Linked DNA regions of Phyllobacterium zundukense. The protein of the gene in region 2 interacts with the protein of the main gene of each other region in a pairwise test. Links are inferred from orthologs where the notes say so. Each region holds a gene or a part of one and is shown on either strand. Other genes may lie near its edges.

Region 1 (15,444 bases), 3.1 Mb from region 2 along the record:
ACAATGTGAAAGTGGAGAGCCTCGGAGTTGCGGATATCCAGAAACTTCTGGCGAATCTGCCACATCGTTATCCATTTCTGCTGATCGATCGCATCGTCGATATCGACCGTGACGTATCGGCCACCGGCATCAAGAATGTCAGCATCAACGAGCCGCATTTTGCCGGTCATTTTCCCGAGCTGCCGATCATGCCGGGTGTTTTGATCATCGAAGCCATGGCCCAGACTGCCGGCGCGATCGTTCTCTTCCACAATGGCAGCGGCAAGCCGGGCAAGGTCTTCTTCATGACCATCGATAATGCCAAGTTCCGCAAGCCTGTCGTTCCGGGCGACCAACTGAAGCTGCGGGTGACGAAGCTGAAGCAGCGCGGCATCCTCCACAAATACGCTTGTATCGCCGAAGTTGACGGCGTGAAGGTTGCCGAAGCGGAAGTTGCCGCCATGGTCGGCTTTCCCGATGAAGACGAGTCCGGAGTCTGAACCCTTTTATGTCTCGCATTCATCAGACGTCTATTATCGAGCAGGGTGCAAAAATCGGAGACAGGGTATCTGTCGGACCATTTTGTCACATCGGATCTGAAGCCGTCATTGGCGATGACGTCGAACTTATCAGCCACGTCGTCATCATGGGGCCAACGACGCTTGGCGGCGGTTCGAAGGTCTATCCCAATGCTGTGCTTGGCGGTGACCCGCAGAATACCAAACACAAGGGCGGCTATACGACACTCGTCGTCGGCAAGAACTGCGTGATCCGCGAAGGCGTGACCATGCATCGCGGTACGGATGGCAGCCGTGGCATTACCACGATCGGCGATAATTGCATGTTCCTGGCTTATGCGCATGTCGCGCATGACTGCGTGATTGGCGACAATGTCACATTCTCCAACAATGTGATGATCGGCGGGCACGTCACCATCGGCAATAATGTCATTATCGGGGGAGGTGCGGGCATTCATCAGTTCGTACGTGTCGGGCATCATGCCTTCATTGGCGGTCTTGCTGCCTTGGCAAGCGATCTCGTTCCCTACGGTATGGCTATCGGCAACCACGCCTATCTCGGCGGGCTGAATATCATCGGAATGAAACGATCAGGGATGGCGCGTCCGGAAATCCACAAGCTGCGTCATGCCGTCCGCATGCTGTTCGACCGTACGAAATCGATCAAGAGCCGCGCAGATGATGTGCGCGTGGCATTCCCGGATTCGGCCGCCGTAGCCGACCTGGTCGATTTCATCACCGCTGATACCAAGCGCGCCTATTGTACGCCGCCACTCGATTCCGCAATCGAGATCAGTGACAGTGACGACAACAGCTAAAACACCGCCATCGACAGCTTTGCACCCGCCGATAGCGGGACGGACCGCGATTGTCGCCGGCAATGGCCAGCTTCCAGTCGCGGTGGCGACAAGTCTGCGGAAGCTTGGCGGCAATCCTTTGATTGTTGCGATCAAAGGCGAGGCAGAACCTGAGCTCTACGCGGGTGAGCACGCCGAGATTTCCATTGTCGAGCTCGGCGGCCTTGTGAAGATCCTGAGGGCCGAAGGCATATCCAATGTTGTCCTTGCCGGCGGAATTCGTCACAGACCGGAGTTCCGCGCCGCGCTCCGACCGGGAAACGGCAATCTCGTTGCGCTCTATCGTTTCCTGCGGGCGTTCCGGCTGGGCGATGACGGCCTGTTGCGCGCTGTCATCGCGACGATCGAATCCTATGGTTTTCGCGTTCTCGGCGCCCACGAAATCGTTCCCGACATCCTTGCGCCAGCTCCCGGCACGTTGACGCGCAAGCGTGCCGACCAGGAGAGTGTCGCCAATATGAATGCGGCGCGGCAGGCTGCAATTATGATCGGCTCGCTTGATATCGGCCAAGCCGCAATCGCCATCGGCCGGCGAGTCATAGCGCTGGAAGGTGTCGAAGGCACCGATGCCATGCTGCAACGCGTGGCGGAGCTGCGACATGCCAAGCGTATCAATCGCAAGGGTGGCGTTCTGGTCAAATGCGCCAAGCCGCAACAGGAAGTGCGCGCTGACCTGCCGGCTATCGGTGTCAGTACCGTGGAGAATGCTGTCAAGGCGGGACTCAAGGGCATCGCCATCGAGGCGCGACGCACACTGATCCTCGGCTATGGCGAAACTGTTGCCGCTGCCGACAAAGCCGGACTATTCATCGAGACCTTTGAGCAGGAATCCTCCTCATGACCGACCCGACAAGACCCTTGCGCCTTGCCGTTGTCACGGGGGAAGAGTCCGGGGATTTGCTGGGCGCCGATCTGGTTCAAGCGCTGCGCCGGCAATATGCAGGCGAGGTGACGCTCACCGGTGTCGGCGGGGAACATCTTGCCGCACTCGGGCTCGACAGCTTGTTCGATCAGCATGAAATCGCGCTTGTCGGCCTTAGTGCGATTGTTCAAAAGCTGCCGCAGCTTCTGCGCCGGATCTCGCAGCTTTCGACGGCAATCGTCGCAGCGAAGCCAGATTGTCTGGTGATCATCGACAGCCCTGATTTTACCCATCGCGTCGCGCGCAAGGTGAGGGCGGCTGACCCTTCAATCCCTATCATCAATTACATCAGTCCTTCAGTGTGGGCCTGGCGGCCGGAACGTGCCAAGGCAATGCGCGCTTATATCGACCATGTGTTGGCGATCCTGCCGTTTGAGGTACAGGCCCTGAAGGATCTGAATGGCCCGCCTGCGACCTATGTCGGACATAGATTGGTATCACATGCGCCGTTGCTCGAAGCCGCAAAACAAAATCGTGCGCGCGACGCTAGTCTCGGTGATCGGGCAGAGAAGAATCTTGTTGTGCTGCCGGGTTCTCGGCGCTCCGAAATCATCAGTCTTGCGGAACCATTTGGCGAGACCATCGATCTTTTGGCAAACCGTGGCAATCGCATCAACGTCGTTCTGCCAACCCTGCCGAAGGTCGAGCCGCTTGTCTGGCAATTGACTGCAAGCTGGAAAGTACAGCCTCGCATTGTTGTTGGTGAAGCGGAGAGATTGAAGGCCTTTGCCGAGGCCGACGCGGCGCTTGCCGCCTCCGGAACCGTTTCGCTGGAACTGGCGCTGGCGCGTATTCCCACAGTCCTTTCCTACAAGCCGGACTGGCTGGCGCGGACATTTATTGCGCCAAGGATCAAGGTATGGAGTGCGGCGCTTCCAAATATCATCGCAGACGAGCCGGTTGTTCCGGAATATTTCAATATTTTTGTCCGACCCGGCCCTATTGCCCGTCAAATCGAGCAATTGCTGGTTCCAGGTCACCGGCGCGCCGCACAGCTTGAAAGTTTCGACAAGGTTGCGAAGCTGATGCAGACTGAGCGTCCCGCCGGGGAAATTGCCGCAGAAAAAGTGCTGGAATTTGCTACACACAAATGACCAATAAAAAGGCGCCGGATGGGCGCCTTTTTTGACCATATGATGGTGACTATTTGCGATCTTCGACACTTACATAATCGCGTGGCGTTGCACCTGTATAAAGCTGGCGCGGGCGGCCAATCTTCTGATGCGGGTCTTCGATCATTTCTTTCCACTGGGCAATCCAGCCGACGGTGCGCGCAACAGCGAACAGCACCGTAAACATGGTGGTGGGGAAGCCAAGCGCCTTCAATGTGATACCGGAATAAAAGTCGACGTTTGGATAAAGCTTCTTTTCGATGAAATATTCATCGGTTAGCGCAATACGCTCAAGTTCCATGGCAACGTCAAGTAGCGGGTCATCCTTGATGCCGAGTTCGGCGAGCACTTCGCGCGTTGTCTGCTGCATGATTTTCGCGCGCGGATCGTAGTTCTTGTAGACGCGATGACCAAAGCCCATCAGGCGGAACGGATCGTTCTTGTCCTTGGCGCGATTGATGAACTCGGGAATGCGATCCATGGTGCCGATTTCACCGAGCATCTGCAGCGCTGCTTCATTGGCACCGCCATGAGCCGGACCCCAGAGGCAGGCAATGCCCGCTGCAATACAAGCGAATGGGTTAGCGCCCGACGAACCCGCCAGACGAACTGTGGACGTCGATGCATTCTGCTCGTGATCGGCGTGCAGGATGAAAATGCGATCCATTGCGCGTGCAAGAACCGGATTTGGCACGTAGTCCTCACAGGGAACAGCGAAGCACATGTGAAGGAAGTTCGTCGCGAAATCGAGATTGTTCTTCGGGTAAACGAAAGGCTGACCGATATGATATTTATAAGCCATCGCGGCAAGGGTCGGGATTTTCGCGATCATACGGATCGAAGCGACCATGCGCTGATGCGGATCGGAAATGTCCGTCGAGTCGTGATAGAACGCGGACAGGGCGCCGACGCAGCCGACCATGACGGCCATTGGATGCGCATCGCGGCGGAAACCACTGAAGAAGCGCGACATCTGCTCGTGCACCATAGTGTGCCGGGTTACGCGGAAGTCAAAGTCCGCCTTCTGGCTCTTTGTCGGCAATTCGCCGTAGAGCAACAGATAGCAGGCTTCAAGAAAATCGCCGTGTTCGGCCAGCTGTTCGATCGGGTAACCGCGATGCAGCAAGATGCCTTCGTCGCCATCGATATAGGTGATCTGCGACTCGCAAGCAGCGGTGGATGTGAACCCCGGATCATACGTGAAGGCGCCGGTGTTCTTATATAATGTCCCAATGTCCACGACATCCGGTCCAATGGTCCCCTTTTTAATAGGTAAGGAGAATTCGTGACCATTCAGGTCGATGTTGACGCTGTTTTCAGACATTGCCGTTCCTTTCTTGCTTCGACTTGCGCTGATCCAGCGCAAAAGCATCTACCTCGAATGAGGCCACAATCTTATCTTGTCAGGCACGACACCGTACTCGAAAGGCACGATGTTGCAATGCAAAAATGAGCTCAAATTTACGTGCTATTGCCCTTTTGCCTGATCCTCTATGCGGCCAAGGGACTCTTCTCTTCCCAAGACTGCCAATACATCGAAAACACCCGGAGACGTTGCTCTTCCCGTCAAAGCGGCTCGCAAAGGTTGTGCGATTTTACCCAGCTTCAGACCGGTTTTTTCCGCATACGCCCGCACTGCAGCATCCAGCGGTTCAGCGCTCCATTCATCAACCGCGGCAAGGTCCGGAAGTACGCCGAAAAGAATGCTCCGGCCCTCCTCGTTAAGCAAGCCGTACGCTTTTTCATCAAGCGCAAGCGGCCGCTTTGCGAAAAGATATTTTGCGCTATCTGCGAGCTCGACCAATGTCTTCGCACGCTCCTTCAGACCCGGCATCGCGGCGAGCAATTGCTTTTTCGTGTTGTCATCCAATCGCGACAGCATCTCGGCGCCACCCTCGATTTCCGGCAATATATCGATCATGGCCTTGACCAGGTCTGCATCGTCGGAGATGCGCATGTAGTGGCCATTGATTGCCTCGAGCTTCTGGAAATCGAAGCGCGATGCGCCCCGGTTGATATCCGAGATTTCAAACCATTGGATCATCTGTTCATCGGACATGATCTCGTCGTCACCATGGCTCCAGCCGAGACGAACAAGATAGTTGCGTAGCGCTGCCGGCAGGTAGCCCATGGCGCGATAGGCTTCCACTCCAAGCGCTCCATGCCGCTTCGACAATTTTGCGCCATCGGCACCATGAATGAGCGGAGTGTGACCCATGACCGGCACTTCCCAACCCATCGCATCGTAGATCACCGTCTGCCGCGCCGCATTGGTCAAATGATCGTCGCCACGGATGATATGGGTGACGCCCATGTCATGGTCGTCTACTACGACAGCGTGCATGTAGGTCGGATTGCCGTCAGAGCGCAAAATGATGAAATCGTCGAGGTCCTTGTTGGGGAACCTGACGTCGCCCTGAACCTGGTCGCGAACGAGTGTTTCACCCGCCTGAGGCGCCTTGATGCGGATGACCGGCTTAATGCCTTCAAGCGCTTCCTTGGGATCGCGATCCCGCCAGCGGCCGTCATAACGCGGCGGACGGCCTTCCGCACGGGCTTTCTCGCGCATTTCCTCAAGCTCGACCTGTGAAGCATAGCAATAATAGGCCCTACCCCTGCTGACGAGCTCCTCTGCAACTTCGCGATGGCGCGGTGCGCGCTCATATTGCGACACAGCATCGCCATCCCAATCAAGACCCAGCCACTTTAGACCGTCGAGAATGGCAGTTACGGCTGCTTCCGAAGAGCGTTCCCGATCGGTGTCCTCGATGCGCAGTAACATCTTGCCGCCCGTATGCTTGGCATAAAGCCAGTTGAACAGGGCAGTGCGGGCCCCGCCGATATGCAGATAACCGGTCGGAGAGGGTGCGAAACGGGTGACAACAGAAGATGACATAAGTTCTCCAGCAGATGCCCGGCGTATTAGCCGAACGTCCAATCGAATTGATCTGGCGTTCATGTAGCATAGCACCGCTGCTGTGCAAGGGCACTTGCAGAACCGGAAAGCAAATGGAAGGTCCTGCTACCAGAACAAAGACCAGGGAACAGCAGTTTTTTCTCCGTCCCGACAGCGGCGGTGACTATGAAATCGCGACTCAAACGCGGACCAGTGATCTAGTCGTTGAAAAAGAAAGCTGGCCCGCCAAGTTACGTGGACTTGGCAATTCTGCACGAGCTCAACTTCAGGCCCTGCCTCTCACGATTCCCAAAGCATTCAACTGCGAGGTCGATCGCGGTACGCTGTTTCTGTTCTTACCTGTCTTTGCGGGTGTCGGTGCGATTTTCTATTTTAATGCGGCTGTCGAACCGAGGCTCAGTGCCATCCTTTCGGGCATGACTTTTCTCGTCGGTTGTCATGCCTTGGCGCAGGCGCGACCCGTGATGCGGCTTGTTCTTCTATTCGCGATCGCACTTGTGGCCGGCATGCTATTTGGCAAAGTCGAAACGATCCGGGCCGGAACCCGAATGCTCGGCTCGGAAGTCACGGTGCGGATGTCGGGCCGTGTAAAAGCGATGTCGCGAGATGCCAAGGGCGGGTGGCGTCTTACAGTGGATGTGATGTCCACAGTACGACCGGCACTAAAATGCGGTCCAACCGCGTGGTTGTTTCGGCGAGATCAGTGCCCCGCAACCTGAAGGTCGGCGATGGTCTCAAAGGCCTCGTCCACCTGCGACCGCAGTCAGGCCCGATGCGGCCGGGTAATTATGATTTCGCCTTCTATAACTACTACAGGGGTGTCGGCGCGAGTGGATTTGTGCTGGGAAAGCTCGAAACACTGCCTGTGGCTTCGGACACAGGACCAGTTGCTACAATCTTGCTGGCGATTGCAAATATCAGGCAGCAACTCACCCAGCGCATTCTACGCAATATCAGAGGCGAACCGGGTGACATCGCTGCCTCGCTGATCACCGGCCAGCGCGATGGTATCAGCGACGCCACCAACAGCGCTTTCCGCTTGAGCGGACTTTCACATATCCTGTCGATCTCCGGCTTCCACATGGCACTGGTAGCGGCAACGATCATCGGCTCGCTACGCGCGATCATGGCATTTTTCCCCGGTTTTTCGGCGCGGTTTCCCGTGAAGAAACTCTCGGCGGTGATCGCCTTGGTGGGCTCCGCATTCTATTTGCTGCTGTCGGGCTCAGACGTCGCGGCCCAGCGCAGCTTCGTCATGCTCGCTGTGATACTCCTGGCTGTGACTGTTGACCGGGCGGCTATATCGATGCGCAATCTCGCTATTGCGGCGTTGATCACCACGGCGATATCACCGCACGAAATCCTTGGTCCAAGCTTTCAGATGTCGTATTCGGCAACTGCCGCCTTGATTGCATTTTATAGCTGGTGGTCCCGGCGTCAGGGAAGACTTGCCTTCCAGAAAGGTGCGTCCAATCATTTGGTTTTAGCGTTGCCGATCAAGGCCGTGAACCACATAGGCACTATTGCCATGACATCAGTGGTAGCCGGGACCGCGAGCTCAATCTTTGCGGCTTATCATTTCAACAATACGGCGCCATTCGGCCTTATCGGTAACGCTCTCGCGCTGCCGGTCATTTCAGTGTTTGTCATGCCATTTGCCGTGCTCGGTTTGCTGGCCATGCCATTCGATCTGGATTGGCTACCGTTTACAGTCATGGGACGGGGCATCGAGGTCGTCATTGCGCTTGCAAAAATGGTCGCGTCGCGCTCTCCCAGCGGCAATTTAGGCCTTATGCCGCAAGGTACTTTGATCCTGATGAGCATTGGCCTTGTGATGTTGCTGTGCCTATCGACGCGTCTGCGGCTGTGCGGCATACCCTTATTGTTAGGCGCGGCGTTTATGATGATGCGAGCGCAGGAGCCGCAGATCATTGTTTCAGAGGACGGAAAACTGGTCGCACTGCGTACAGATGACAGCAATCTGGCGGTCAATCGAGCATCCGGCAGCGCGTTCACTCTAAACAATTGGCAGCAGGGCTATGGCATAAACGAGGTGGTAAAACCGTCGAAGGCCGGCGCACCTTCTAAAGAAATGCAGTTTGAGTGTGTTGAAAAAGTTTGCACTGCACGCGAGCCGGGAGGGTTGATAATCGCCTATACGGACGAGGCTGGACGGAGGCAAGCTGCGTGCGGCGAGGGAGATATTGTTATCCTGGCGTATTCGACCGGAACCGCGATATGCGAGGATAAGAACATACTCGTACTAACCAAGCGCGATCTCGCGTTGCACGGTACCGCAGAGATTAGCCTGAATTCACACGAACCTGTTCGGCTACCTTCCACAGACCGCGAAAATGGTTCGCAAGCATTCCTCGCCGAGGCAAACTCTTCTCGCGCCCGTCGCCTTCAGTCCGTCATCATCAATTATGCCGTAGGACCACCGGTCCGTCCATGGAACGCTTATCGAATGTATTCGCGTGCCGCGCGCAACATCGAGGATTACAAATCCCGTAAACGTGTCAATGCCGCCCGGAATCAGACGTCGGGCTGCGAAAAGCCCGGCGATTGTTAGTATCGTCTTATAAGACCGACAAGCTTACCCTGAACCTGAACGCGATCCGGGCCGAAAATCCGCGTCTCATAGGCTGGATTTGCCGCTTCGAGGGCAATCGACGCTCCTTTACGGCGGAAGCGCTTGAGCGTTGCCTCTTCGTCATCGACCAGTGCGACAACGATCTCGCCCGGATTGGCAGTATCACCGCGCTTGATCACGACAGTATCCCCATCGAAAATCCCGGCCTCGATCATCGAGATCGCCTTTGACTTCAAGCGCGTAATGTTCGCCGCTCCCTATCATGTCCGGGGGCAGGCCGATCATATGGGTCTGGTTCTGGATAGCGGAAATCGGCACACCAGCGGCAATGCGGCCCATGACCGGGATGCTGACGACCGTCGACGCGCTTATATCGTCGGAGGAACGCGCTTGTGGCCGGGCGGGGGCGACATTTCTGCCAAGGCTTCCCTCGATGACACTCGGCGAGAATTTCCGTTGAGCGTTGAGGCCGGGAGCGATGGAGTCCGGCAGGCGCAAAACTTCCAGCGCTCTTGCACGGTTTGCAAGCCGGCGAATGAAGCCGCGCTCTTCCAGGGCAGTGATCAACCGGTGTATGCCGGATTTCGAGGCCAGATCCAATGCATCCTTCATCTCGTCGAACGAAGGCGGGATGCCTGTCTCCTTCAAACGCTCGTGGATGAAGAGCAGAAGTTCATGTTGTTTACGCGTGAGCATCGGCGATCCTTTGCGTGGAATCGGAAAAAACAAAACCAGAACAAACACTATCTGTTCCAGTTGTGTTCCACAAGGATTAATATGTGGTGTATGGAAGCCGAGAAACGCGGGTCAGCTGTTACTTAGCCGGAATAACCGGCGGGCCACTCGATTGGCGCAGAATCAGTTCAACCGGCCAAACTTCGTGGATGGTTTCTGGTGGCTCGCCATCGAGCAAGCGGACAAGCATTTCTGCAATCCGCGTACCTGCCGCTCTTATCGAAGAACGTGTCGTCGTCATCGCCGGAACCATGTTGCTGGCATTGAGATAGGGAAAGACGTCATCATGGGCGATGATCGAAACTTCCTTGCCAAGCTGGTAGCCCTTGGCGCGGATCGCCCGGGAGACGCCCAATGCGGTCATCATCGATCCTGCGAGAATGGCGGTTGGATGAGGCTGCAAGGACAGGAAACGCTGGGTTTCGCGAAAACCGATCTCGTCGGAAAAACAGTCGTGCACGATAAAATGCGGGTCGATCGAAATACCGCGTTCCGTTAGCGCATCACGATAACCCTCCTCGCGATGCTCCGAGAAGGTGAATCCCTTAAGGCCATCGATCATGGCAATATGCTTGTGGCCAAGATCGAGAAGATGTGACGTTGCCTGATAGAAGGCACCCTTATTGTCGATATCCAGCCAGGCGTGCGGCGCGTCTATGTTTGTCCGCCCATGAAGCACAAACGGAAATTGGGCTTCCGTAAGCACAGCAACGCGCTCATCGACAAGGGAAGGATGTGAGACAATCATCGCGTCGACGCGCTTGCTGGAGATCAGACGTCTATAGGCGGAAATCTCGTCATTGTTGATCAGAGGGGTGATCAGAAAATCGATTTCGTCACGCGAGAGGCGCTCCGCCAGGCCTGACAAGAACTCGCTGGTATGCGGGCCGAAACGTTCGCTGCTGTGGATCGGCACGACAATTCCAATCGCGCCGACACGCCCCATCGCCAGGCGGCGCGCATTGGCGTTGGCGCTATAACCAAACTTGAGAGCCGCCTTGTTGACCCGCTCCCGTGTCGCCTCGTTGACCTCCGGATAGCCATTGAGCGCGCGGCTGACCGTCGTTTGCGAGAGCCCAAGTTGTTCGGCCAGTTCCTTGAGTTTCATATCAGACGATCCAAGCGTGCAAATTTCATTTAATCAGAGGGGCATGCACATACCTTATCATAGCGCAATTTCGAAGCGCTTTGAAAGTAATTTCAACCCAAGATGGATACAGGTAGAAATAGACAGGCTTCATTCTCTGGATTTTTGCGGACATCTCATATTCCAACTTGACAGTAAGACCTGCCTTTGTCACCCTTTGTCCAAAGCGCTTTGGATTGATATTTTGCATCAATGCTTCAAAGTGTTCGAGGAGGAGTTTTCATAAATTGGAACGGCGCACCACCAGTACGCGTTGTTCCACTTGGATTTACGGGAGGAAATCATGAGAGCGAAATCAATTTTTGTCAGCCTTTTGGCTACCACGCTTATCTGCTCGGGCGCGTTCGCCGCCGACCTGTCGATCGCCTCGGGTGATACCGGCAACGGGCGCGAGTTCCTGCGCAAGCAGCTCGACCGTTTCGAAAAGGAAACGGGTAATAAAGTCAAAATTGTCGCGATGCCCGCAAACAGCTCCGATCAGTTTGGCCAGTACAGGCTGTGGCTTGCTGCAGGGAATACGGACATCGATGTCTACCGCACGGATGTGATCTGGGCGCCGCAATTGGCCGACCAGTTTCTTGATCTGACAGAGGCCATGAAGGATGTCGTCGATCAACACTTTCCATCAATGATCCAAAGCCAGACGGTTGATGGCAAACTCGTTGCCATGCCGATGTATACAGATGCGCCCGCCTTCTACTACCGCAAGGATCTGCTGGAGAAATACAAGAAGCCGGTTCCCAAAACCTGGGATGAGATGGCTGCGACTGCCAAGGAAATCCAGGAGGGCGAGCGCAAGGCTGGCAACAAGGCCATGTATGGCTATGTTTTCCAGGGTAACGCCTATGAGGGCCTGACTTGCAACGCGCTCGAATGGATCAAATCTTCGGGAGGCGGCCAGATCATAGAGTCCGACGGCACGATCTCGATCAACAATCCCGAAGCGGTTACTGCAGTAGACCGGGCAAAGGGGTGGATCGATACGATCGCGCCAAAAGGCGTCCTGGCCTATACGGAAGAGGAGAGCCGCGGCGTCTGGCAGACGGGGAATGCCGTCTTCATGCGCAACTGGCCTTATGCCTACGCGCTGGGTAATGGCCCCGACAGCGCGATCAAAGGCAAATTCGACGTGACGACCCTCCCGAGCTCGAAAGAGGGGCAAAGTTCCGCAGCGACATTGGGCGGCTGGAATCTCGCGATCTCGAAATATACAAAATCACCCGAGGAAGCGATCAAACTGGTCAGATTCCTTGCTGCGCCTGAACAACAGAAGGAACGGGCGATCGAAATCGCCAATTTGCCTACGCTGAAGGCTCTCTATGACGATAAGGATATCGCCGCGGCTCAACCGGTAATCACGAACTGGAAGCCGGTATTCGAGACGTCCGTGCCTCGTCCATCCGCACCCACGAAGGTCAAATACAATGAAGTGTCGTCCCTGTTCTGGAGCGCGGTTCACGATACGTTGTCCGGTAACGGAACTGCTGCCGATAATCTTGAGCTTCTGGAAGCCAAGCTGACGGAACTTCAGGGAGGTAGCTGGTAGCCTGCCAGTCAACGGCATGGTGCGAAGGATTTACGTCATTCGCACAGATAGGCTGATCGACCCTGAATGCAATCATCACGGGCGGAAATTTGATGACAGCGTCTCCCACTGTGCGTTCGGAACTCTTGCGTCAGCGCTCGCGCTCCGCGCGATTGTTTCTTCTTCCCATGATTTTGGCTTTGGCGGTTGTTGCAGGCTGGCCGCTGATCCGTACGATTTATTTTTCCTTTACTGATGCCTCGCTGACCAACATCGATGCGGCCAAGTGGGTGGGTTTCAAGAATTATCTTTCGTGGATACAGCTCAAAAGCGGGCGGACGATTTATTCCGGACTGCTGGTCGATCCGGCCTGGTGGAACGCTGTGTGGAACACGGTTCGCTTCAGCGTTATCTCGGTGTCACTCGAGGCCATTTTTGGAATGATCATAGCGCTCGTCCTTAATGCCGAATTCAAGGGCAGGGGCCTTGTGCGTGCGGCAATACTGATCCCTTGGGCGATCCCGACCATCGTGTCGGCGCGCATGTGGGGATGGATGCTGAATGATCAGTTCGGCATCCTCAACGACCTCTTTATGCGCGTGGGGCTGATCGACCATCCGATTGCCTGGACCGCAAGTTCCGATACCGCAATGATCGCCGTGCTGATCGTCGATGTGTGGAAAACGACACCGTTCATGGCGCTTTTGATCCTTGCGGGCCTGCAGATGATCCCCGGCGATATTTATGAAGCGGCGCGTATTGATGGTGCTCATCCCGTCAAACAATTCTTTCGGATCACGTTGCCGCTGGTGAAGCCAGCGCTCATGGTGGCGATCATTTTCCGGCTGCTCGACGCCATGCGGATCTTCGACCTGATCTATGTGCTGACGCCAAACAGTGCCCAGACCAAGACCATGTCGGTTCTGGCGCGCGAAAATCTGATCGACTTCGATAAATTCGCCTACGGCTCGGCCCAGTCGACGCTGTTATTTCTGGTTATAGCGCTCATGACTATTCTGGCGATCTGGATCGGCCGTGTGAAGCTGGACGGAGGAGAGCGCTGATGCCGATGTCCATCATCAAGAACACAGCGTTCTATGCGCTTGTCGCTGTGATCGTTGTTTGCGCAGTTTTCCCGTTTTACTACGCGATCATCACAAGTTTTAGAACCGGTAGTGCGATTTTCACGATCGAATATTGGCCGACTTCATTCTCCGTAGCGAATTATGTGAACGTTATCGCTTCGGGAAGTTTTGCCCGCAACCTGTTGAATTCCATCATTGTATCGGCATGCGTCGTGACCCTCTCCCTGCTGATGGCGGTGACGGCGGCTTTTGCTTTGTCCAGGGTTCGATTTCGCGGGCGCTCATTGTTACTCTTGACGATTCTGTCAGTTTCCATGTTCCCGCAGATAGCCGTTCTCGCAGGTCTGTTCGAAATCATCCGGCTTCTGGGTCTCTATAACACACTCGGCGGGCTGATCTTTTCCTACATGATCTTCACGCTGCCATTCACCGTATGGGTACTGACGACGTTCATGCGTGACCTGCCGGTCGAGATCGAAGAGGCCGCGATCATCGACGGCGCTACGCCCTGGGTGATCATAACAAGGGTGTTTCTGCCTCTAATGTGGCCTGCACTGGTAACGACGGGGTTGCTTGCCTTCATAGCGGCCTGGAACGAGTTCCTTTTTGCGTTGACCTTCACATCCTCGACGGAAACCCGCACGGTGCCGGTCACCATCGCCCTCTTTACCGGCTCAAGTGCGCACGAGGTACCGTGGGGGATCGTCATGGCAGCCTCGGTGATCGTCACGGTGCCGTTGGTCGTCCTCGTCCTCATCTTTCAACGCAAGATTATTTCCGGCCTCACGGCTGGCGGTGTCAAAGGCTAAGGAGTGCTTCAAATGACCACTATTCGAATGCAAGATCTCCGAAAATCCTTTGGTACATATGATGTCATCAAGGGTGTGGACCTCGAAATCGAGCCCGGCGAGTTCATGGTTTTTGTAGGCCCGTCGGGTTGCGGAAAATCGACGCTGCTGCGGCTTATCGCCGGGCTTGAGGAGATCACCGCAGGGACGCTCGCTTTCGATGAGACGATCGTCAACAGCCTAACGCCTTCCCAGCGCGGCATCGCCATGGTGTTTCAATCCTATGCGCTGTATCCGCATATGACCGTCTATGACAACATGGCGTTCGGCCTGAAGCTGGCCAAGGGCAGCGCGGACGATGTCAAACGGCGGGTGCACAAGGCAGCGGAAATGCTGCAGATTGCGGACTATCTCGACCGGCTCCCCAAGCAGCTTTCCGGCGGCCAGCGCCAGCGGGTTGCCATCGGCCGGGCAATTGTTCGCGATCCGAAGGTCTTTCTCTTCGATGAACCGCTGTCCAACCTCGATGCCGCGCTACGTGTCGCGACCCGTCTTGAAATAGCCAAGCTCCACGCCAAGATGCATGATACGACGATGATCTATGTAACGCACGATCAGGTGGAAGCGATGACGCTGGCAGACCGGATTTGTGTTCTGCGGGATGGCAATGTCGAGCAAGTTGGCACGCCATTGGAGCTTTATGAAAAGCCGCAATCGATCTTTGTTGCCGGTTTCATAGGCTCACCCAAGATGAATTTCCTCACGGAGGAATTCGCGGATGCCTACAAGACCGACATTTTGGGGGTGCGGCCGGAGCATCTGGAAATCAAGGACAAGGACGGTCTCTGGAAAGGCAAGCTTCTTTTGGCGGAAAATCTAGGATCCGAGAGCTTCCTCTATATCGATATCGGCGCCAAGGAACCCTTGGTGGTACGGCAGGACGGCTCGGCACACCAACAGCCGGGGGAACTGCTTTGCGTTGCGCCCGTTAACAACAACATCCACCGTTTTGACCAATCCGGCCGCCCGGCGGCAAATTGACGAAATCTCCGCATCAATGACGAGGAAAGACCAATGGCAATTCGTACGCTTATCTGGGGCGAGAACGTCCATGAACAGATCAATAAAACAGTTGCCGAGATTTATCCGGAAGGCATGCACAATCAGATCGCCAAGCTTTTGAAGGGTGATACCAACCTCAGCATCAAAACCACGACCTTGCAGGAGCCGGAGCATGGCCTGACGGACAAGGTACTGGAAGAGACC
Region 2 (15,495 bases):
GCTTCGCCGTTGCCTTCGTGGATGGCGCCAGGCCATTTGAAGATCGCCGCCAGCCGGAGGCCGTCGAGAACGGTCTCGCCATGATGACCTTCATCAATCTGGATCCCCGCAACGGCATGGCAATGGCCCTTGTCAGGCAGCGCATTGAATTGACAGTTGCAGCCATACTCGCACGTGCAGTTGACGAGTTCGCGTCCCTTGATCTCCCAAGAAGTCATGCTGTCCTCCCTGATCTCGAAGTATTAAACCACCATCATACACCTGTGCCAGCAGCGCCGCCATCCCGTCGCGCCGTGGAGGACGGCAGCCTAACATTGGCAAATTTCAGCGTTTTTCAAAAAGCATACCTTGTCGAGAGGGGATGACGAGGATCCGATAAGCAGGCGGTTTTCCCGACGGTCGCTCGAGATCCTCTACATCCCCGCTCAAATCAGCCCGCGGTGCCCGGCACCGGCGTGTTGAGCAGCTGCTGCTCCCACAGATACGCGATGCCGCTGCCGCCGAAGTGCTGGATGAGAATCTCGGTCAGCTCCTCGACATGCTCGGTGCGCGCCCAATCACGTTGCCATTCGCCAGCGAGCGCCATCACGGTCATCACGTTCGCGCCGGCCGCGATCATTCGCTGGATGGCAACTTCGTGAGACTCCTTCGAAATCCCGCCCGACGCGTCGGTGATCACGGTCACGTCCCAGCCTTCGCCGGCGGCCTGGATGACAGGCATTGCGACGCAGACCTCGGTCCACAGGCCGGCGATGATCAGCTGCTTGCGGCCAGTCGCCTTGACGACGCTCACCACATTCTCGTCCTGCCAGGTGTTCACCCAAGTGCGATCGATGACTTCCTGGTCCGGAAATACCTCGGTGATCTGCTTAAAGAGAAGTCCACCGCGCGCCGCGATCACGCTGGTGAGAATGGTCGGAACATTGAAGGCTTTTGCCAGCTTCGCCAGCGCGGTCGTGTTGTTGACCACCATGTGCGGATCGTGGCTGTTCAGGTTCGCGAGCTGGTAAGGTTGATGGTCGATCAGAACAAGTACGGAGTCTTCGGGACGTAGAAGAGAATCAAGGCCGTTACGAAAGGTCATTATTACTTACTATACTGTCGTTGTTAGTAAGGTTGGTTTGCGGGAAGACATGCGCCAGCGGCGACGTTGCCTAAAAGGAACATTGCCGTTCCCAGGCGCGATGCGGTAGTGTCGATTTGTGGCAAGCTGTGTCGCGAAAAGGGGAACGCAGATGGACATTGAAGAGCTACGGACATTCGTAGAAGTTGCTGATGCCGGGGGCGTTTCGGCCGCCGCGCTCCGGCTCGGGGTCTCCAAGTCGATCGTCAGTCGTCGGCTTTTCCGGCTTGAATCGGAACTTGGCGTCCAGCTGCTTGCACGAACGACCCGCGGCGCTGCTCTCACAGAAGCCGGGGCCACGTTCCGAGACTATGCAGCACGAGTCTGCGCCGAGATCGACGTGGCCAAGGAAACGATCCTGCCCGCCGGTGACCTTCGCGGACGCTTGCGAGTTGCTGTGCCGCTTTCTTTCGGGCAGAGCCACTTCGCTCCAATTCTTGCGGAAATGGCGCGACGCCATCCCCGGCTGCAAATCCACACCTGCTACAGTGATCGCTTCGTCGATCTCATCACAGAGGGTTACGATTGTGCGATACGGGTAGGCTATCTTCAGGACTCCAACCTGATCGCAAGACGCGTCGGACCGATCTATGGGAAGTTCGTCGCGAGCCCGGACTACATCGAGGCGCATGGGTCGCCCGAAACTCCGGAGGAGCTCGTCACTCATGAGGCCCTCATGCAGGGCACTGAAGCCTGGCAACTCATGGATGGCGACAAGATCATCACGGTTCGTCCGCAGGGGCGGTTCAAAGCTGACAACGGCGCTGCTCTGGTCGCCGCCGCGGCAGCAGGACTCGGAATCGCTTACCTGCCCGATTGCCTCACCCATGAGTATATAGCCTCCGGCGCGCTCTTGCCTGTCATGAAGCGTTATCCACCACCCCCGGCAGGTGCATATGTCATCCGCCCGCCAGGTCAGCATCCAGCAAGGAAGATACGGGTCCTCACCGAACTGCTGATCGAGTATTGCGAACCTGCTCCTGTCTGAGTGGTGCAGCGACTATGGTGTCCGGAACACGAAGGGTATGACGAATGCCCAGCAAGAAGCCTTGTCGGTTTTTTGGCAGCTGACGCATGGGCAACCCATCACTGCCACATCCTCGAAACCTGAAACACAACTTCCTTGACCACCACGCCAGACCAGAACATACATGAAGGCGGGTCAATTCCCGGCGGAAATGCCGGGGCAGTTCTCGGTGGAATCAACAGACATGGTATCCGAAGTGAGCGCTAATCGCCGCCCAAAAACCACCGGTCTGCGCCGATTCCTGGATCTCCAGCAGCAGCGCGACTGGATGCACGGCAAGACCATCCTGCGCGACGCCGACGAGCGCCCGGAGTCCCTGGAACTGCGTCTCAGATACGTTGCGCGGTTTGAGAAGCTGCTAACCCGGCCGCAGGCGCACGAGGTCCTGGAGATTCTCCGGCGCTACGGCCGCGACTGCATCCCGATCCCGCGCCAGACCGAGCGATATTACTGGTCGGTTTCCTGTCTGCCGTCGACTCCGGGCAAGGCGCTCGTGCGCGTCAATGCGAGCTGGATGGAGCTCTTCTCGCTCTATGCCGACGGCGGGGGCATCCGCGCGCTATTCCTGGTGCACCTTTCCGACTTCACCACCGACCATTCACTCGATCAGGGCCGGGTGGACCAAGCGTTTCTCGAGCGCTGTGTCATGACGCCGGAAGACGTCGGCTATTTCTTCCCCCGCGGCGAGGATATTTTCGCCATCAAGGTTCGCGGCTGCTCCTCGATCGACAAATTCCTCGCGGCGCCCCGTGCGCTGCGGGCCATCCGGGCATTCAACCTGACGCACATGAACCGGGGCCGGAACGCCTATCAGGCGAGCCACTGCTACAGCCTGGCGGATCATATGCTGAGTGGCGCTGAGCGAGGGCAGTTCTAACCTTCGACTGTGAATTGACACGCCAATTCCGCCGAATCGATGCGGCGACCACGGCTTCTTCCGTGGCCTCAGCTCGTTGAAAATCGCCTTGGCGCCGATATCGATGCCCCGGCTCGGTTCGTCCATCTGCAGGATTTCTGGATCCGTCATCAGCGCCTTGCCAATGACCGCCTTGGCGACGTTCGCCAGAGCAACGCGCAAAAAAGGGACGGCTCACGACGGCAGCCGTCCCCGATTTAACTTCGTTTGATGCTATCACGCGATAATGACGACGATCTCCAGCGAGTCTGGATCGACGATGACGATCCTGCCGTCCGCCAGCAAGAAATAGCGATAGCCTTCATATCTGGGCACAAGCTTGACGATGCGTGGCGGCAACGGTTGCAGCTCGATCGTTCGCGGCACCGCCACGCCGATGTTCACTTCGAAGTTGACGTCGCGAACCGGCTCAGCTTTCGTTTCGGTTATGACCTGCTTGATTTCCGTCTTCTGCTCGGCCGTCACATTGACGCTGCCTGTCGTTTCGTTGGACGGCTGGCTTGACGTCTTGGCCGTATCATCGTCCGGCGCTGGCTTGGTCTTGGCTGTGCCTTCTGTAGTGGTCGTGCCAGTTTGCTCCTGTGTCTGTTCCTTGCTGGCAGCGCCCTGTTGTTCCGTTCCTTGATCTGCAGGGGCCTGTGCCTTGTCCTGAGTCTGCTCACTCTTCGTGTCCTGACCGGCGGGAGCTTGTGCCTGTCCCTCCGTTTGCTGGCTCTTCTTCATCTGAGTGCCAGCCTGGCCCTCGGTCTGGGACTTGGTTGTTGCACCCGGTTCCTGAGTCCCCGTTTCCGCCGGCATCTGCGTTTGGCCTTCAGTCTGCTGGGCTGGTTTCTTCTTCAGCATTTCGGTTTGTGCAAGTCCTGCTCCGGGCGCAACGCCAAGCGCGAGGACGAGGGCACTTTTCAGAATGATATTCTTCATGGGATTATCTCCTCTCGTTTAATTTGTGTGGAAGAACGCCCCCCGAGCGCTCTTCCACTTTCTCTGTTAGTCAACGACGCGAACCACGGTCCTGTTCGAAGGATCGACGATCACACGTTGATGGTTGACCACTGCGTAGGCGTATTTCGGATCTTGCGGGATACGCATTATCTTGACCCTGTTGGGCAATGGCTTGCCGACAACCACTTTCTGTTTAACAACCACCTCACTCTCCGGGATCGGCTGTTGTTCCACATATGAAACCACTCTGCGCGGCGGTGGAGCGAGCACGGTACCAACGACTGCACCGGCAACGCCGCCGACCGCAGCGCCGACGGGGCCACCAACAATCGCCCCCGTCACAGCACCACCCGCGGCGCCGTTGACTGTGCCTTCCTGCGCAGAGGCAGCGGTTGCAAAACCAAGCACCAATGCCCCAGCTACGATCAATTTCTTGTTCATAACCAATTCCTTTCAACAATCAGAGCCAAGGCGGAGCCTCCCGGGCATACCGGGAGAAGAGACAACATCGTCTTTGTCCGGCTTTGCTGTCCGCCGCCTTGGCTCGTCCTACGTGGACGGCAAAGCTGAAAGGCAAACGTCATCGCAGGTGGCGCTGTTCCGAATTTGGGCTTCAGTCTGATGAAGCCGAGGACTTGGGCCGATTGAGCATCGGACGAAAGTCTGATGGAGACATGGCAAAGGTCTGAAATCTTTTGACAAAGGGCAGCCGGCGGAACAAACCTCAAGGCCGCAAGTTGTGGCAACGGAAGGGAACGATTTCACAAAGGAGAGTAACGATGAGACGGATTTTGCTTGCCACAGCCGTGATGCTTGCGATGTCTGGTAGCGTCTACGCTCAGGATGCAGTTGTCGTTGATGTTCCGCAGCCGGCCCGCGAATATGTTATCGCGCATCCGACCGATCCTGTCGTCGTAGAAGGTGATGTTGCAATTGGCACCGCTGTGCCGGAGGACGTCAAGCTGGTGCCGATCCCCGATAATCCGGACTACGGTTACATCTATGTGGATAAGCAACCGGTTATCGTGACAATGAAGGACCGCAAGGTCGTTTACATGTCGAAGTAAGTTGCCGTCAGAGTGTGTTCTGGTGGTGGAATGGCTGATCCTTGGTGTCAGCCGTGGCTTGGCCGCGTGATCTCCGGGAGAGGAGCGGCCAAGCCACATATGAAAGACGCGCCATTTGAGCGGGAGCGGCGTTTCTCGGACTTATAACCCCGCCTCTGACTTCAGACGGTCGGGCCATAGATCATTCCGGTTCGGCCGTCATTGTTTAGCGAAAAATCTTCGACCTCATGTGACTGTAGCGGCAGACCGCCGGCTAAAGCTGCCGGGGCCAGTGCGGACGAATCGTATTCTTGGTTTTGACGGCCCGCCCAACACCGCTTGGGCGTTTACGCCAAAAAAGTCCGACAACGGCCAAAATCAAAACGCCGCTTGCGGCAAATTCCAGAACTTCTTCCAGGGTCGCTGCTTTGTACGACGGTATGAGATCGAGGACCACTGCGCTCGCGAGCAAGCAGAGCGCCAATAGGAGGCGGAACTCGAACGTTCGCGAAATGATATACCGCACCATCGCCCCCACCTCCTGCCGAAACCGGAACAGAAGCGCGACAGCAACGGCCAGAAGAATTGCCGCACCAATGAGGGCAATGACGATGCCCGCGAATCCCGCATCTCTGATCACACGAAAGACAAGAATGGCTATGTCGTGCCCGCCGTCGAACTCTCCACCACCTCTCATCTTCGGCATCTGGACATGGAAGATGCGAGCACCAAAACTAATCTCGCTGAGGAAGAGCACCAAAGACAGCACGCTTGTCCCGATCAAGAGGCCCCTCTGCGTGAAGGTCAAGGAGACATTCTTGAGAAGAGCTGTATTCAGCGCGAGTAGCGCGGCAATGGCAAAACCCGTGGCACTTAAATCTTCCACCAGCCCGTCTTCGACCAGTAGAGCCGGTGTGGACAAGCCTATGACGAACAGCAGAAACGTGATTGCGCAAAGCGCAGTGACAAACACTTGATTCTCTCGGCTCATCATTGGTTCGTTCTCGGATTCGTCTGATGTTCATAAAACTGTCATAAATCTGTCAATCTGATGGCGCGCCAGGACGTCGGGCTGACGCGTTTTCTGCTACAGAGGCACCTTTTATCGCTCCGGGCGGCACGGACAGCATGTTCGAATGGGCGATGGGCAGTGCGCGAGCCCGGTGCGCCTCTGATTGCACTGCCGGGCGCATTTTCTCGTTCCTCGCGTTCGAGGGCAATCAACGCGGAACAAATCCTTGTTTTCGCGGTTACGTGAATATCCCGCGATAAAAACAGACAGGAGGTTCGCCATGAGCGCGACGGGACTGGACGTTTTTGACAAGACGCTTCAAACGACAAATATCTGGCTTGACGAGATCACGAACGTCATCGGTCCGGACCGAAAACTCGCCTGGAGGGTTCTATCGGGAGTGCTGCACAAGTTGAGAGATCGGCTTCCCGTCGAACTCTCTGCCCATCTGAGCGCCGAGCTGCCATTATTGGTGCGCGGCACCTACTACGACCAGTTCACCCCGGCGAAGCAACCAACCGAGGATAAGCTTGAGAGCTTTGTAACGGATATCGCGCAGTGGCTGGTCGATACGCGACCGGTCGACCCGAAGGTGCAATCCGGGCGGTTTTCATGGTGCTATCGAACCATTTATCGCGTGATCAGGTCGACAACGTCCAGGCCGCCTGACCAGCAGATTTGCGTGCCTTTTGGTTGTCGGCAGAAAAAGTCGAGGTGACCCGATCCGAAAAAGGAGAAACCGGTCGCCCATCCGTATAAAGTTCCAAGCATAGGAGGCAGAAATGAAAGTGAGTGAAGCAATGACGCGGGATGTCCGCGTAGCTAATCCAGATGAAGCAATCCAGTTTGTGGCCAAGATCATGGCAGGTCTTGATATTGGAGCATTGCCAGTTGGTGAAAATGATCGCCTCGTTGGCATGATTACCGATCGGGATATTGCCATTCGCGGTATTGCCGAAGGCAAAGGCCCCGATGCCAAGGTCTCAGAGGTCATGACCTCTAATGTTCAATATTGTTATGATGACCAAGAGATTGACGAGGTTAGCGAAAACATGGCCGGTATTCAGGTCCGCCGTCTGCCCGTCATCAACCGCGACAAGCGCTTGGTTGGCATCCTGTCGTTGGCTGATATCGCACTGACAGGCGATGGCCAGGCCGGCGAGGCGCTGAGCGGGATATCACGTCCAGGCGGAGAGCACAGCCAGACGATCTAGCTTGTTCGTTGAGCCGCTCATTTACAGATCAAACGGTCAGGCTATGGTATCAATGCCATGACGCTCCACGGTATCGGGGTTCAGGATTCTTCCGATCTCCCGAGATCAGGGAACGAAGACTGGCACCGCGTTCTCACGGATTTTAAACCTTACCGGCGTCTCGGTCTTCAATTCGCCATCCAGGTTCACGGCACGGGGTTTGCTTGTATGGATTGTAAGGTCCTTGGTGGAAAACGCTCGAACGTCGTCCCAATCACCATGCGTCCCCTTTCGCAAGCTCGGAAGGAGTCTCAGGAGCTTCCACCAATGATCAACTTCCAGGCTATAGAAGTCGAGCATTCCATCGGTGGCGGTGGCATCGGCCTGAACAGTCATGCCGCCACCATAAAAACGACCGTTACCAACTGCTAACTGCAAGGTTCGCAGCTCCTCGGTTCTTCCGTCATGATCCAGTGTGGCGGTAAAAAGCCGTGAGCTTGCGAGGAGCCTGGCAGCCACCAGCCCGTATCCCAGCTTGCCCCAGCGCTTCTTCGCTTTCTCGGTAAGCGACATTGCCAGATCGGCGCTGAAGCCGATGCTGGCGACATTAAAAAACGGGTGACCGTTGGCTTCGCCAAGATCAATCGGTGCAGTCTTGCCCTTGGCAATGACGTCGATGGCGGTCGCTAGGTCCAATGGTAAACCCATGGTTCGCGCAAAATCGTTCGCTGTTCCCAACGGCAGGACACCGAGCGGTAGCCCCGTGTCGAGCAGCCCTTTTGCAGCGGAGTTCAAACTACCGTCGCCGCCACCAACGATAACGCTGTTCACCTGATCTGCTAGGCGGACTATCGCAGTCGAAGGCGATTCCTTGTTTTCTGGGGGAAGTTCGAGATATACGATACCCGCTCGTGATAAATGTTGGCGGACAACAGGAAGGCTTTCCTTGCCCCGCCGCGAGTTCGGATTGACCAGAAGGAGTGCACTGTTAGCGGTCATGCCACTCCCCGGAGCTTAAAGGTTTCAGATAAAGGCGGATCGGCATGGAGATGCGTTGGATCAACAGGACAGATATCATCACCCCTATATGTGCAGTGCAGCATAGCCATTCAACATCAACACGATGATTTCAGGTGCAGCCATGAGCAAGCAACTCGGGGGATTGTCTGCATTACCCCGCATCGAACTGTATTCAGTCCTGCCACCATTGCCCGGCGATCGCACGGCGCCGCCAGAATTCGTACCAAACAACAAGCAACCGTCAACCAACGAGCAGGTCCGTTGCCGAAACGACGCCATAGATCAGTCCTGCCGTGGTACCCAGTGCGAGAACGGCAACGCCTACGCCGATGAGCGTCGCCAGCCCATCCCGTTCGAGCAATGCCGCCGCAATGATGACCAGCGCGAGGACAGGCAGGATATTGCCAAATGGAATCGGCAGCGCGATGGCGATGGCCAGAAAAAAAATGGGAATGCCGAGCAGCATCTGAGCTTTGCGTCCGGTCAGCGCGCTCAGCCTGTCAGGGCGCAGCACTCTCTCTACCTGTGCAATCATTGGAGCGGTATAGCGCACCGTTAGGGTGACCGTTGCGGCGGAGAGCCTGCGTTTGCGGATGAAGCGCGGAAGCTGCAGATGCTCAGCCCCGGCGGCTATCTGTAAAGAGATAAGAGCGAGACAGCTGCCGAAGACCATCCCGAACGGCCCGGGCAGCGGTGTCAGCGCTGGCAAAGAGAGAATAAGGATCGAGAACGCGATGCTTGAGCTTCCCATCACGGTCATCATCTCCTCAATGGTAATGCTCCCCATGCTTTCGGCCCGCTCAACCACATTTTTCAGGTGTGTTGAGGTCGCACCTGGAGGTCTGGGGTCCACCCGTTCATCTGTCATATTGCCGCTCTCGTCCTGGTACGATCGGTTGAATCACTTCTAGCAGCTAACACTGGAAAATGGGCGGCGTTGCGACATGCGCCTCTTGTGGGGCCATATAAGCGGCTGGCGCTTGCTGGATTTTGGTCAAACCCGCGGCATGCCCTTCGGCCTTAAATGGCGCTTTTGTGCAGCGATTCTGAAGATTGAGTTGGAGGCACCGTAACCTCGATAGCCGTTGCGTTGAACGACTTCAAAAAAGAAACCCTCGCCGTAATTCGGGCTGTACAGCTGAAAATATTCACCGTTTTCATCACGGTCATAAAGGATGTTTGCCGACCTCAGCCTGTCGGAAAGTTCTATATCGAGCCCAAACCGGGCTTCCAGATCATCGTAGTAGTTGGAAGAGATCTGGAGTGGCGTAAAGCCATTCTCATGGAGCGCAGACGCTGTCGCAAAGATGTCATTGGTCTCAAACGCCAGATGCTGGACGCCGGATCCGAAATTTTCGGTGATGAAATGTCCCGCAAGGGTAGTGCGATTTTCCGCACCGTTAAGTGTCAGGCGGAACCGGCCGTCATCGTTTTCAATCACCTGACTGCGCACGATGCCTGCGGGGTCGACGATGTCGACCATCGGCGTTTTATGCGCCTTGAAGATCGAGGTGTAGAATAGGACCCAAGTCAGCATCTCGTCGTACTTCATGGTCTGGGCGACATGGTCAACGCGCCGGAGGCCTACACCATCCCACGGCTCTGCGCCGGCAATGATGTTGAACTCGATCTCCCATATATTTTTGAGATCAGACTTCTGATCGATAAAATAGATAATGCCCCCACCGACCCCGCGGATCGCCGGAATCGTCAGCTCGCCCGGTCCGACGGTTTGCTCGAAAGGCTCTGCTATAAGAGCGCGTGCACGCTCCGCTGTCGCTTTAGCATCATCTACCTCAAGACCGATCGCGTAGGCCGATGTGCCATGGACAAGATACGAGGAGTGAGCAAATCCTTCATGCTCGGTGTTGATGACAAGATTGATGCCACCTTGCCGGTAAAGTGTCACCAGCTTCGTTTTGTGCTGGCCAGCGACGTGGAAACCCAGTGCGCGCAAAAGCCCGCCGAGTTGTTCGGCCTCCTCCTCGCTGGCAGAAAATTCAACAAATGCCACACCATCGACCTGAATGCGGTCCGGCATCCTTGGCAGCGTCATCGCCACGTCGGGTTCAAGCCGTTGTATCTGGTCGCCGAGATAGATGAGCGATCGATGGCCATCCAGCGCTATCGAACGGGGCGAGCCCCCGCGAAACTGATCATTGAAGATTTCCAGGGACAGAAATCCATCATAGCCGGTTGCAGCGACCGCTCGCATGAAGTCCACGACCGGAAGATCTCCCTCCCCGGGCATGTTGCGGTAGTGGCGGCTCCAGTACAGAAGATCCATATCGATCAGCGGGGCATCAGCAAGCTGAACAATTAATATCTTCTCCTTAGGGATAGAGCGGATCGAATTGACATCGATCTTTCGCGCCAGCGTATGAAAACTGTCCAGGATCAGCCCGACATTGGTGTGGTCAGCACGGCGAACGATTTCCCACGCATCTCGATGATCATTGATGTGCCGTCCCCAGGCGAGCGCTTCGTATCCAACGCGTAGTCCGCGTTTTTTTGCGCGTTCGCCAAGCTCGCGAAAGTCATCCGCAGCACGATCCAATCCACCCAACGCAATTGGCGATACGTTCGAACAGACGAGCACGAGGTCCGTTCCCAATTCCTGCATCACATCGAACTTGCGTTCCGCCCGATCGAATGCACGGGATCGATGTGGTTCGGGCATTCCTTCGAAATCGCGAAAGGGCTGAAACAGAGTGATCGCCAGCCCGTGATCCCTGACCATCCTGCCGACATCACGCGGATTTGCATCGAAAGCCAGAAAGTCGTTCTCGAAAATCTCAACGCCGCTGAAACCTGCCTTTGCGATCGCATCCAGCTTTTCAGGGAGATCGCCACTGATTGAAACTGTTGCAATTGACGTCTTCATTGCCGGGTCCTTACGTCTATGAAGGAAAGCGTTCTACACGGTCATGGTCTTGAAATGGTCGAGCATCCGGTTCGCATCAGGCTGCAGGCCGGTAAAAAGCTGAAAGGCTCCGACAGCCTGGAACACTGCCATACCCCCGCCATCGAGTGTTGGACAGCCGCGCTGGCGCGCCTGCCTCAGCAATTCCGTCTCGAGGGGAAAGTAGACAATTTCGGCTACCCAATGGCGTCGATCGAGCAAATCCGCCGGTAATGGCAAGCCAGGATATCCAGACATTCCAGTAGGTGTGGCATGGATCAATCCGGACGCTCGCTGCATCGCTTCCATAAGGTCACCTCCAGCGGTGATCTGCGCGTCGGGAAAGATCTCCTGCATTGACCTGCTCAACGCAATGGCGCGCTGTCGTTCGCGATCAAATACGGCAAGCTTCGCCGCGCCCAGCGACAAAGCTGCATATCCGGTTGCGACCCCAGCACCTCCCGCGCCGAGCTGAACCACAAACGACGTGTCGACCCCGGGAAGGCCTCGACGGAAGCTCTGCGCAAAGCCCCACCAATCGGTATTGTGGCCGTAGCGCCGTCCATCCTTGAGAACCACTGTATTTACGGCACCGATCGATCTGGCATCGGCGGAAAGTTCATCGAGGTGAGGCATGACCGCCTGCTTGCAGGGATGGGTGATATTGAGACCTGAAAAGCCGCGTTCCTCAGCTTCAGAAAGCAGCCGAGGAAGATCGTCGATCGATGCACCGAGCTGATTGAGGTCAATCAGGTCATATTCGTAGGAGAGCCCCTGAGCCCTGCCTTCTTTCATGTGCATGGCGGGCGTGAGCGAAGCCTGGATGCCTGCCCCAATGAGCCCTGCCTTTATCGGCTTCAACAATGTCTCGCTCATCATTTCCATTCCGCTCATTCGAGCTCGGCGCGACCTTGGACTATCGAGTAAGTCAGCCCGCTGCGGAGCGCGGGCTGACTTGTAGCCCTACTGGCCGCGTGCTGCGTTCAGTTGCTTGAAGAGTTCCGTCACGGTTTCTGCGCCAATGTCCGCACTGAACTTGTCGATCATCGGCTTGACCGCATCACGAAGTTTCTGTGTTTCCTCCGGGCTGAGTTCAGTGACTTCCATCCCGGTCTTCCTGATCTCGTCGATCGATGCCGCGTCCTGCTGACGCGAAACCTTTCGCTGATAATCGCGCGCTTCGTCTGCGGCCGATTGCAGTACGGCCTTTTCTTCATCATTCAGCCCGTCCCAGAACTTCTTGCTGATCAGCACGATCTGCGGATTGTACTGGTGGCGCGTAATCGTCATGTACTTTTGGACTTCATAGAATTTCGCGTTCACGATATTCGCCGCAGGATTTTCCTGGCCGTCCACCGTTCCTGTTTCGAGCGCGGTATAGAGTTCGGTATATGGCATGGGCACCGCATTCGCGCCGAGACTGTTGAAGAGCTCGATGGGGATTGGCGACTGGATAGTACGGATTTTCAAACCCTTGATATCTTCCAGCTTTGCTACCGGATGCCGGTTGTTGGTCAGATTTCGAAAACCGAGTTCCCAATAGGCAAGCCCGACAAGGCCCGTATCCGGCAGCAATTTGATGAGGCTCGTGCCGAACGGACCGTCCATGACCTTGTCTGCCTCTTCACCGCTGTTGAACAGGAAGGGCAGATCGACCGCGCCGAACTGCTTGACGTTGCCGGCCAATATCCCGGCGTTCAGTACTGTCATTTCGATCACCCCGCCCTGAAGGGCGGAAACTGTCTGAACGTCTCCGCCCAGCACGCCTCCCGGGAAAAGCTTTACGGTAATCTTGCCGCTGCTCTTTTCCTTCACGAGATCGGCGAACTTCTCCATGCCCATGACCTGCGGGTGGCCCTTGTTGTTGGCCGATGCAAATTTGAGCTGATGCTCACGAACCTCGGCCATGGCCGGGCCAGTCGCCAACAGTGCGAGCGGCAGTGCCACTCCTACAAGGACGTTCATCAATTTATTGAGCATTTTTTCCTCCCAATGTTGGCCGGTGTCTCTCCCCACGGCCGGTTGAATTCTTTTCGTCACGTCCCACCTGCTCTTCAATGTCCCAGCCAGCTCACCGGCACCATTACCAGTTGCGGAAACAGGACAAGCAGGAGCAGCACGATGAGTTCAGCGATGAGAAATGGCATGACGCCCTTCATCAGCTCTTCCATCGAAAGTTTCGATATTCCGCAGATGACATTGAGCACGGTGCCGACCGGCGGCGTGATGAGGCCGATCGAGTTGTTGATGATGAAAAGGACGCCGAAATACACGGGATCGATCCCCGCCTGTTTGATAATGGGCATGAGCACAGGCGTCATGATGAGAATGGTCGGCGTCATATCCATTGCGGTACCGACGAGCACCACGAGAACCATGATGGCGAGGAGTAGCAATGTCTGATTGCCCATCAATGGTTCGATCAGAGCGGCGAGATCACCCGGCACGTCGGCCACAGTGATCAGCCACGCGGAAACCGCTGCCGCCGCGACCAGGAACATGACGACAGCCGTAATCTTCGCAGCGGCGACGAAAACGTGGAAAAGTTTTGCTGGCGGCAATTCGCGATAGATCACCATGGCGACGAAGAGCGAATAAACGGCCGCGACCACTCCTGCTTCGGTGGGCGTGAACACACCGAATTTCAACCCGACGATGATGATAAGCGGCAGCATGAGAGCCCAGATGCTGTCAATGAATGCCTTGAACCGGACCGCTCCGGATTGTCGTGGGGGCAGGCTGAATTGCTCCTTGCTTGCAACAATCAGCCACGTGATGCAAAGCGCCATGGCGATCAAGAGACCGGGAAATATTCCGGCAAGAAACAGCTTGGTAATCGACACGCCGCCGACGACGCCATAGAGGATGAAACCAATCGAAGGCGGGATGATCGGTCCAATGATCGACGCCGAGGCAAGCAGTCCACCTGCTCGCGCCGGGTCATGGCCCGATTTCAGCATCATCGGCAATAGCAGCGTGCCCAGCGCGGCCGCATCAGCCACGGCAGATCCTGAAAGGCTCGACAGCACGCAAGCGGCAAAGATCGCCACGAAACCCAGGCCGCCGCGGATATGACCGACCAGAGACATGGCCAGAGCGACGATGCGCCGTGACAGGCCCCCGGTGTTCATTACTTCGCCAGCAAGCATGAAGAACGGGACCGCCATCAATGGAAAGCTGTCCGCGCCGTTCAACACATTTTGCGCAACGATCTGGGCGTCGAACATGCCGAGATACATCATGAGCGCGACGCCGCTGACGATCAGGGCGAAGGCGATCGGCACGCCCAGCGCCATGGGCCCAAGCAGTGCACCAAGGAAGATTGCTACCGTCATCGCTGGCTCCCCAGCGTATTGACAGGACGGACCAGCCCCGTGCTTGAATGGTCATCGTCAGCGATCTGCTCTTCGGAGTCGCGGACAAGCTCGGCAGTCGCCAGATCGATGCGGCCTGTCGCGACGCAAAAGGCATCCCAAAGAAGAATCAAGAATGCGGGAACCCCGAACGCGAGGCCCGCACCATAAAAGAATGCCATGGAAATACCGGTCGCAGGCGCTTTGACATGCAAGTTGATGAGTGTCTGATCCCAGCTGCCGGTGATCAATAACCATGTAGCTACCAGCATAAGGAAATGACCGGCCAAAACGGCCGCCTTGGCAGTATTTGGCGGTAAACGCCGGATAACAGAATCGACGCCCAAATGACCATGTTCATGCATGGCGACAACAGCGCCGAGGAATGTCAGCCATACGAAAAACAGCCGCGCGAGTTCTTCGGAGTAAGTGATGCCCTGATTGAACGCGTAGCGCAGGACGACATTGCCGAAAACCAGTACCACCATGCCCGCCAGCAACAGTGCAATCGCAACCTTCAGCATGAGAAAGCAGAATTCGATTATGCGCGCCATTCGCTCCTCCGCGAGTGAACTGTTCAGGACAGTCTTTTTCTACATGCGAAGGGCATGCGTCGTCTGAAAACCCCGACACCATGTCCGCATGATCTGCGCTCCTCCAGCACAGGCCAAATTGCATATTGCCTTAAAATGTACTAACCAGTTCGAATGTCAAGCGCTTCTATTGAAAGATCGATTGAAGGTGAATATGACTTCGTAGACGCCGAGACAGGTATTCGGGGAGCGAATATTCACACGTCCTGGATTTTCACTCTTACATTCAACAGCTTGATGCGATGGGACTCGAATTGACCGACAGTTCGGCGAGTGCAAGAAAGAACGATCCGCAGAGAACGCAGGAGGATATCCTCGTCGTGGCGACGGAGGAGTTTTCAACGCATGGTCTTGCCGGAGCCCGCGTC

The links.
Region 1: the proteins of N8E88_RS12680 (region 2) and gltA interact in binary tests that used the Escherichia coli proteins (3 or more experiments, as listed by UniProt). The link is inferred for Phyllobacterium zundukense from one-to-one orthologs.

What each region holds. Positions count from the first base shown.
Region 1 is NZ_CP104973.1:3,101,889-3,117,332, reverse strand. What follows is about bases 2,567-5,410. They hold gltA (citrate synthase), read right to left. Parts: upstream 4,713-5,410; coding sequence 3,420-4,712; downstream 2,567-3,419. Other genes in these bases: gltX (glutamate--tRNA ligase), read right to left, coding at 4,857-5,410; lpxB (lipid-A-disaccharide synthase), read left to right, coding at 2,567-3,370. Also shown: lpxD (UDP-3-O-(3-hydroxymyristoyl)glucosamine N-acyltransferase), read left to right, coding at 1-1; 3-hydroxyacyl-ACP dehydratase FabZ, read left to right, coding at 1-479; lpxA (acyl-ACP--UDP-N-acetylglucosamine O-acyltransferase), read left to right, coding at 488-1,315; N8E88_RS27605 (LpxI family protein), read left to right, coding at 1,299-2,195; more of lpxB, read left to right, coding at 2,192-2,566; more of gltX, read right to left, coding at 5,411-6,284; N8E88_RS27585 (hypothetical protein), read left to right, coding at 6,398-7,024; N8E88_RS27580 (ComEC/Rec2 family competence protein), read left to right, coding at 7,009-8,877; N8E88_RS27570 (substrate-binding domain-containing protein), read right to left, coding at 9,713-10,741; N8E88_RS27565 (ABC transporter substrate-binding protein), read left to right, coding at 11,064-12,326; N8E88_RS27560 (carbohydrate ABC transporter permease), read left to right, coding at 12,419-13,369; N8E88_RS27555 (carbohydrate ABC transporter permease), read left to right, coding at 13,369-14,199; N8E88_RS27550 (ABC transporter ATP-binding protein), read left to right, coding at 14,212-15,219; N8E88_RS27545 (ThuA domain-containing protein), read left to right, coding at 15,253-15,444.
Region 2 is NZ_CP104973.1:43,890-59,384, forward strand. The notes cover bases 6,323-9,217. They hold N8E88_RS12680 (lipid kinase), read right to left. Parts: upstream 8,259-9,217; coding sequence 7,386-8,258; downstream 6,323-7,385. Other genes in these bases: N8E88_RS12675 (CBS domain-containing protein), read left to right, coding at 6,849-7,280; N8E88_RS12685 (exopolysaccharide biosynthesis protein), read right to left, coding at 8,521-9,147. In the rest of the region: N8E88_RS12630 (DUF1326 domain-containing protein), read right to left, coding at 1-218; N8E88_RS12635 (hydrolase), read right to left, coding at 431-1,084; N8E88_RS12640 (LysR family transcriptional regulator), read left to right, coding at 1,236-2,111; N8E88_RS12645 (hypothetical protein), read left to right, coding at 2,335-3,027; N8E88_RS12650 (DUF1236 domain-containing protein), read right to left, coding at 3,283-3,987; N8E88_RS12655 (DUF1236 domain-containing protein), read right to left, coding at 4,054-4,449; N8E88_RS12660 (DUF1236 domain-containing protein), read left to right, coding at 4,788-5,075; N8E88_RS12665 (hypothetical protein), read right to left, coding at 5,329-6,027; N8E88_RS12690 (bifunctional sugar phosphate isomerase/epimerase/4-hydroxyphenylpyruvate dioxygenase family protein), read right to left, coding at 9,274-11,163; N8E88_RS12695 (shikimate dehydrogenase), read right to left, coding at 11,197-12,057; N8E88_RS12700 (TRAP transporter substrate-binding protein), read right to left, coding at 12,145-13,161; N8E88_RS12705 (TRAP transporter large permease), read right to left, coding at 13,236-14,516; N8E88_RS12710 (TRAP transporter small permease), read right to left, coding at 14,513-15,088; N8E88_RS12715 (TetR/AcrR family transcriptional regulator), read left to right, coding at 15,382-15,495. UniProt on the Escherichia coli protein: In vitro phosphorylates phosphatidylglycerol but not diacylglycerol; the in vivo substrate is unknown.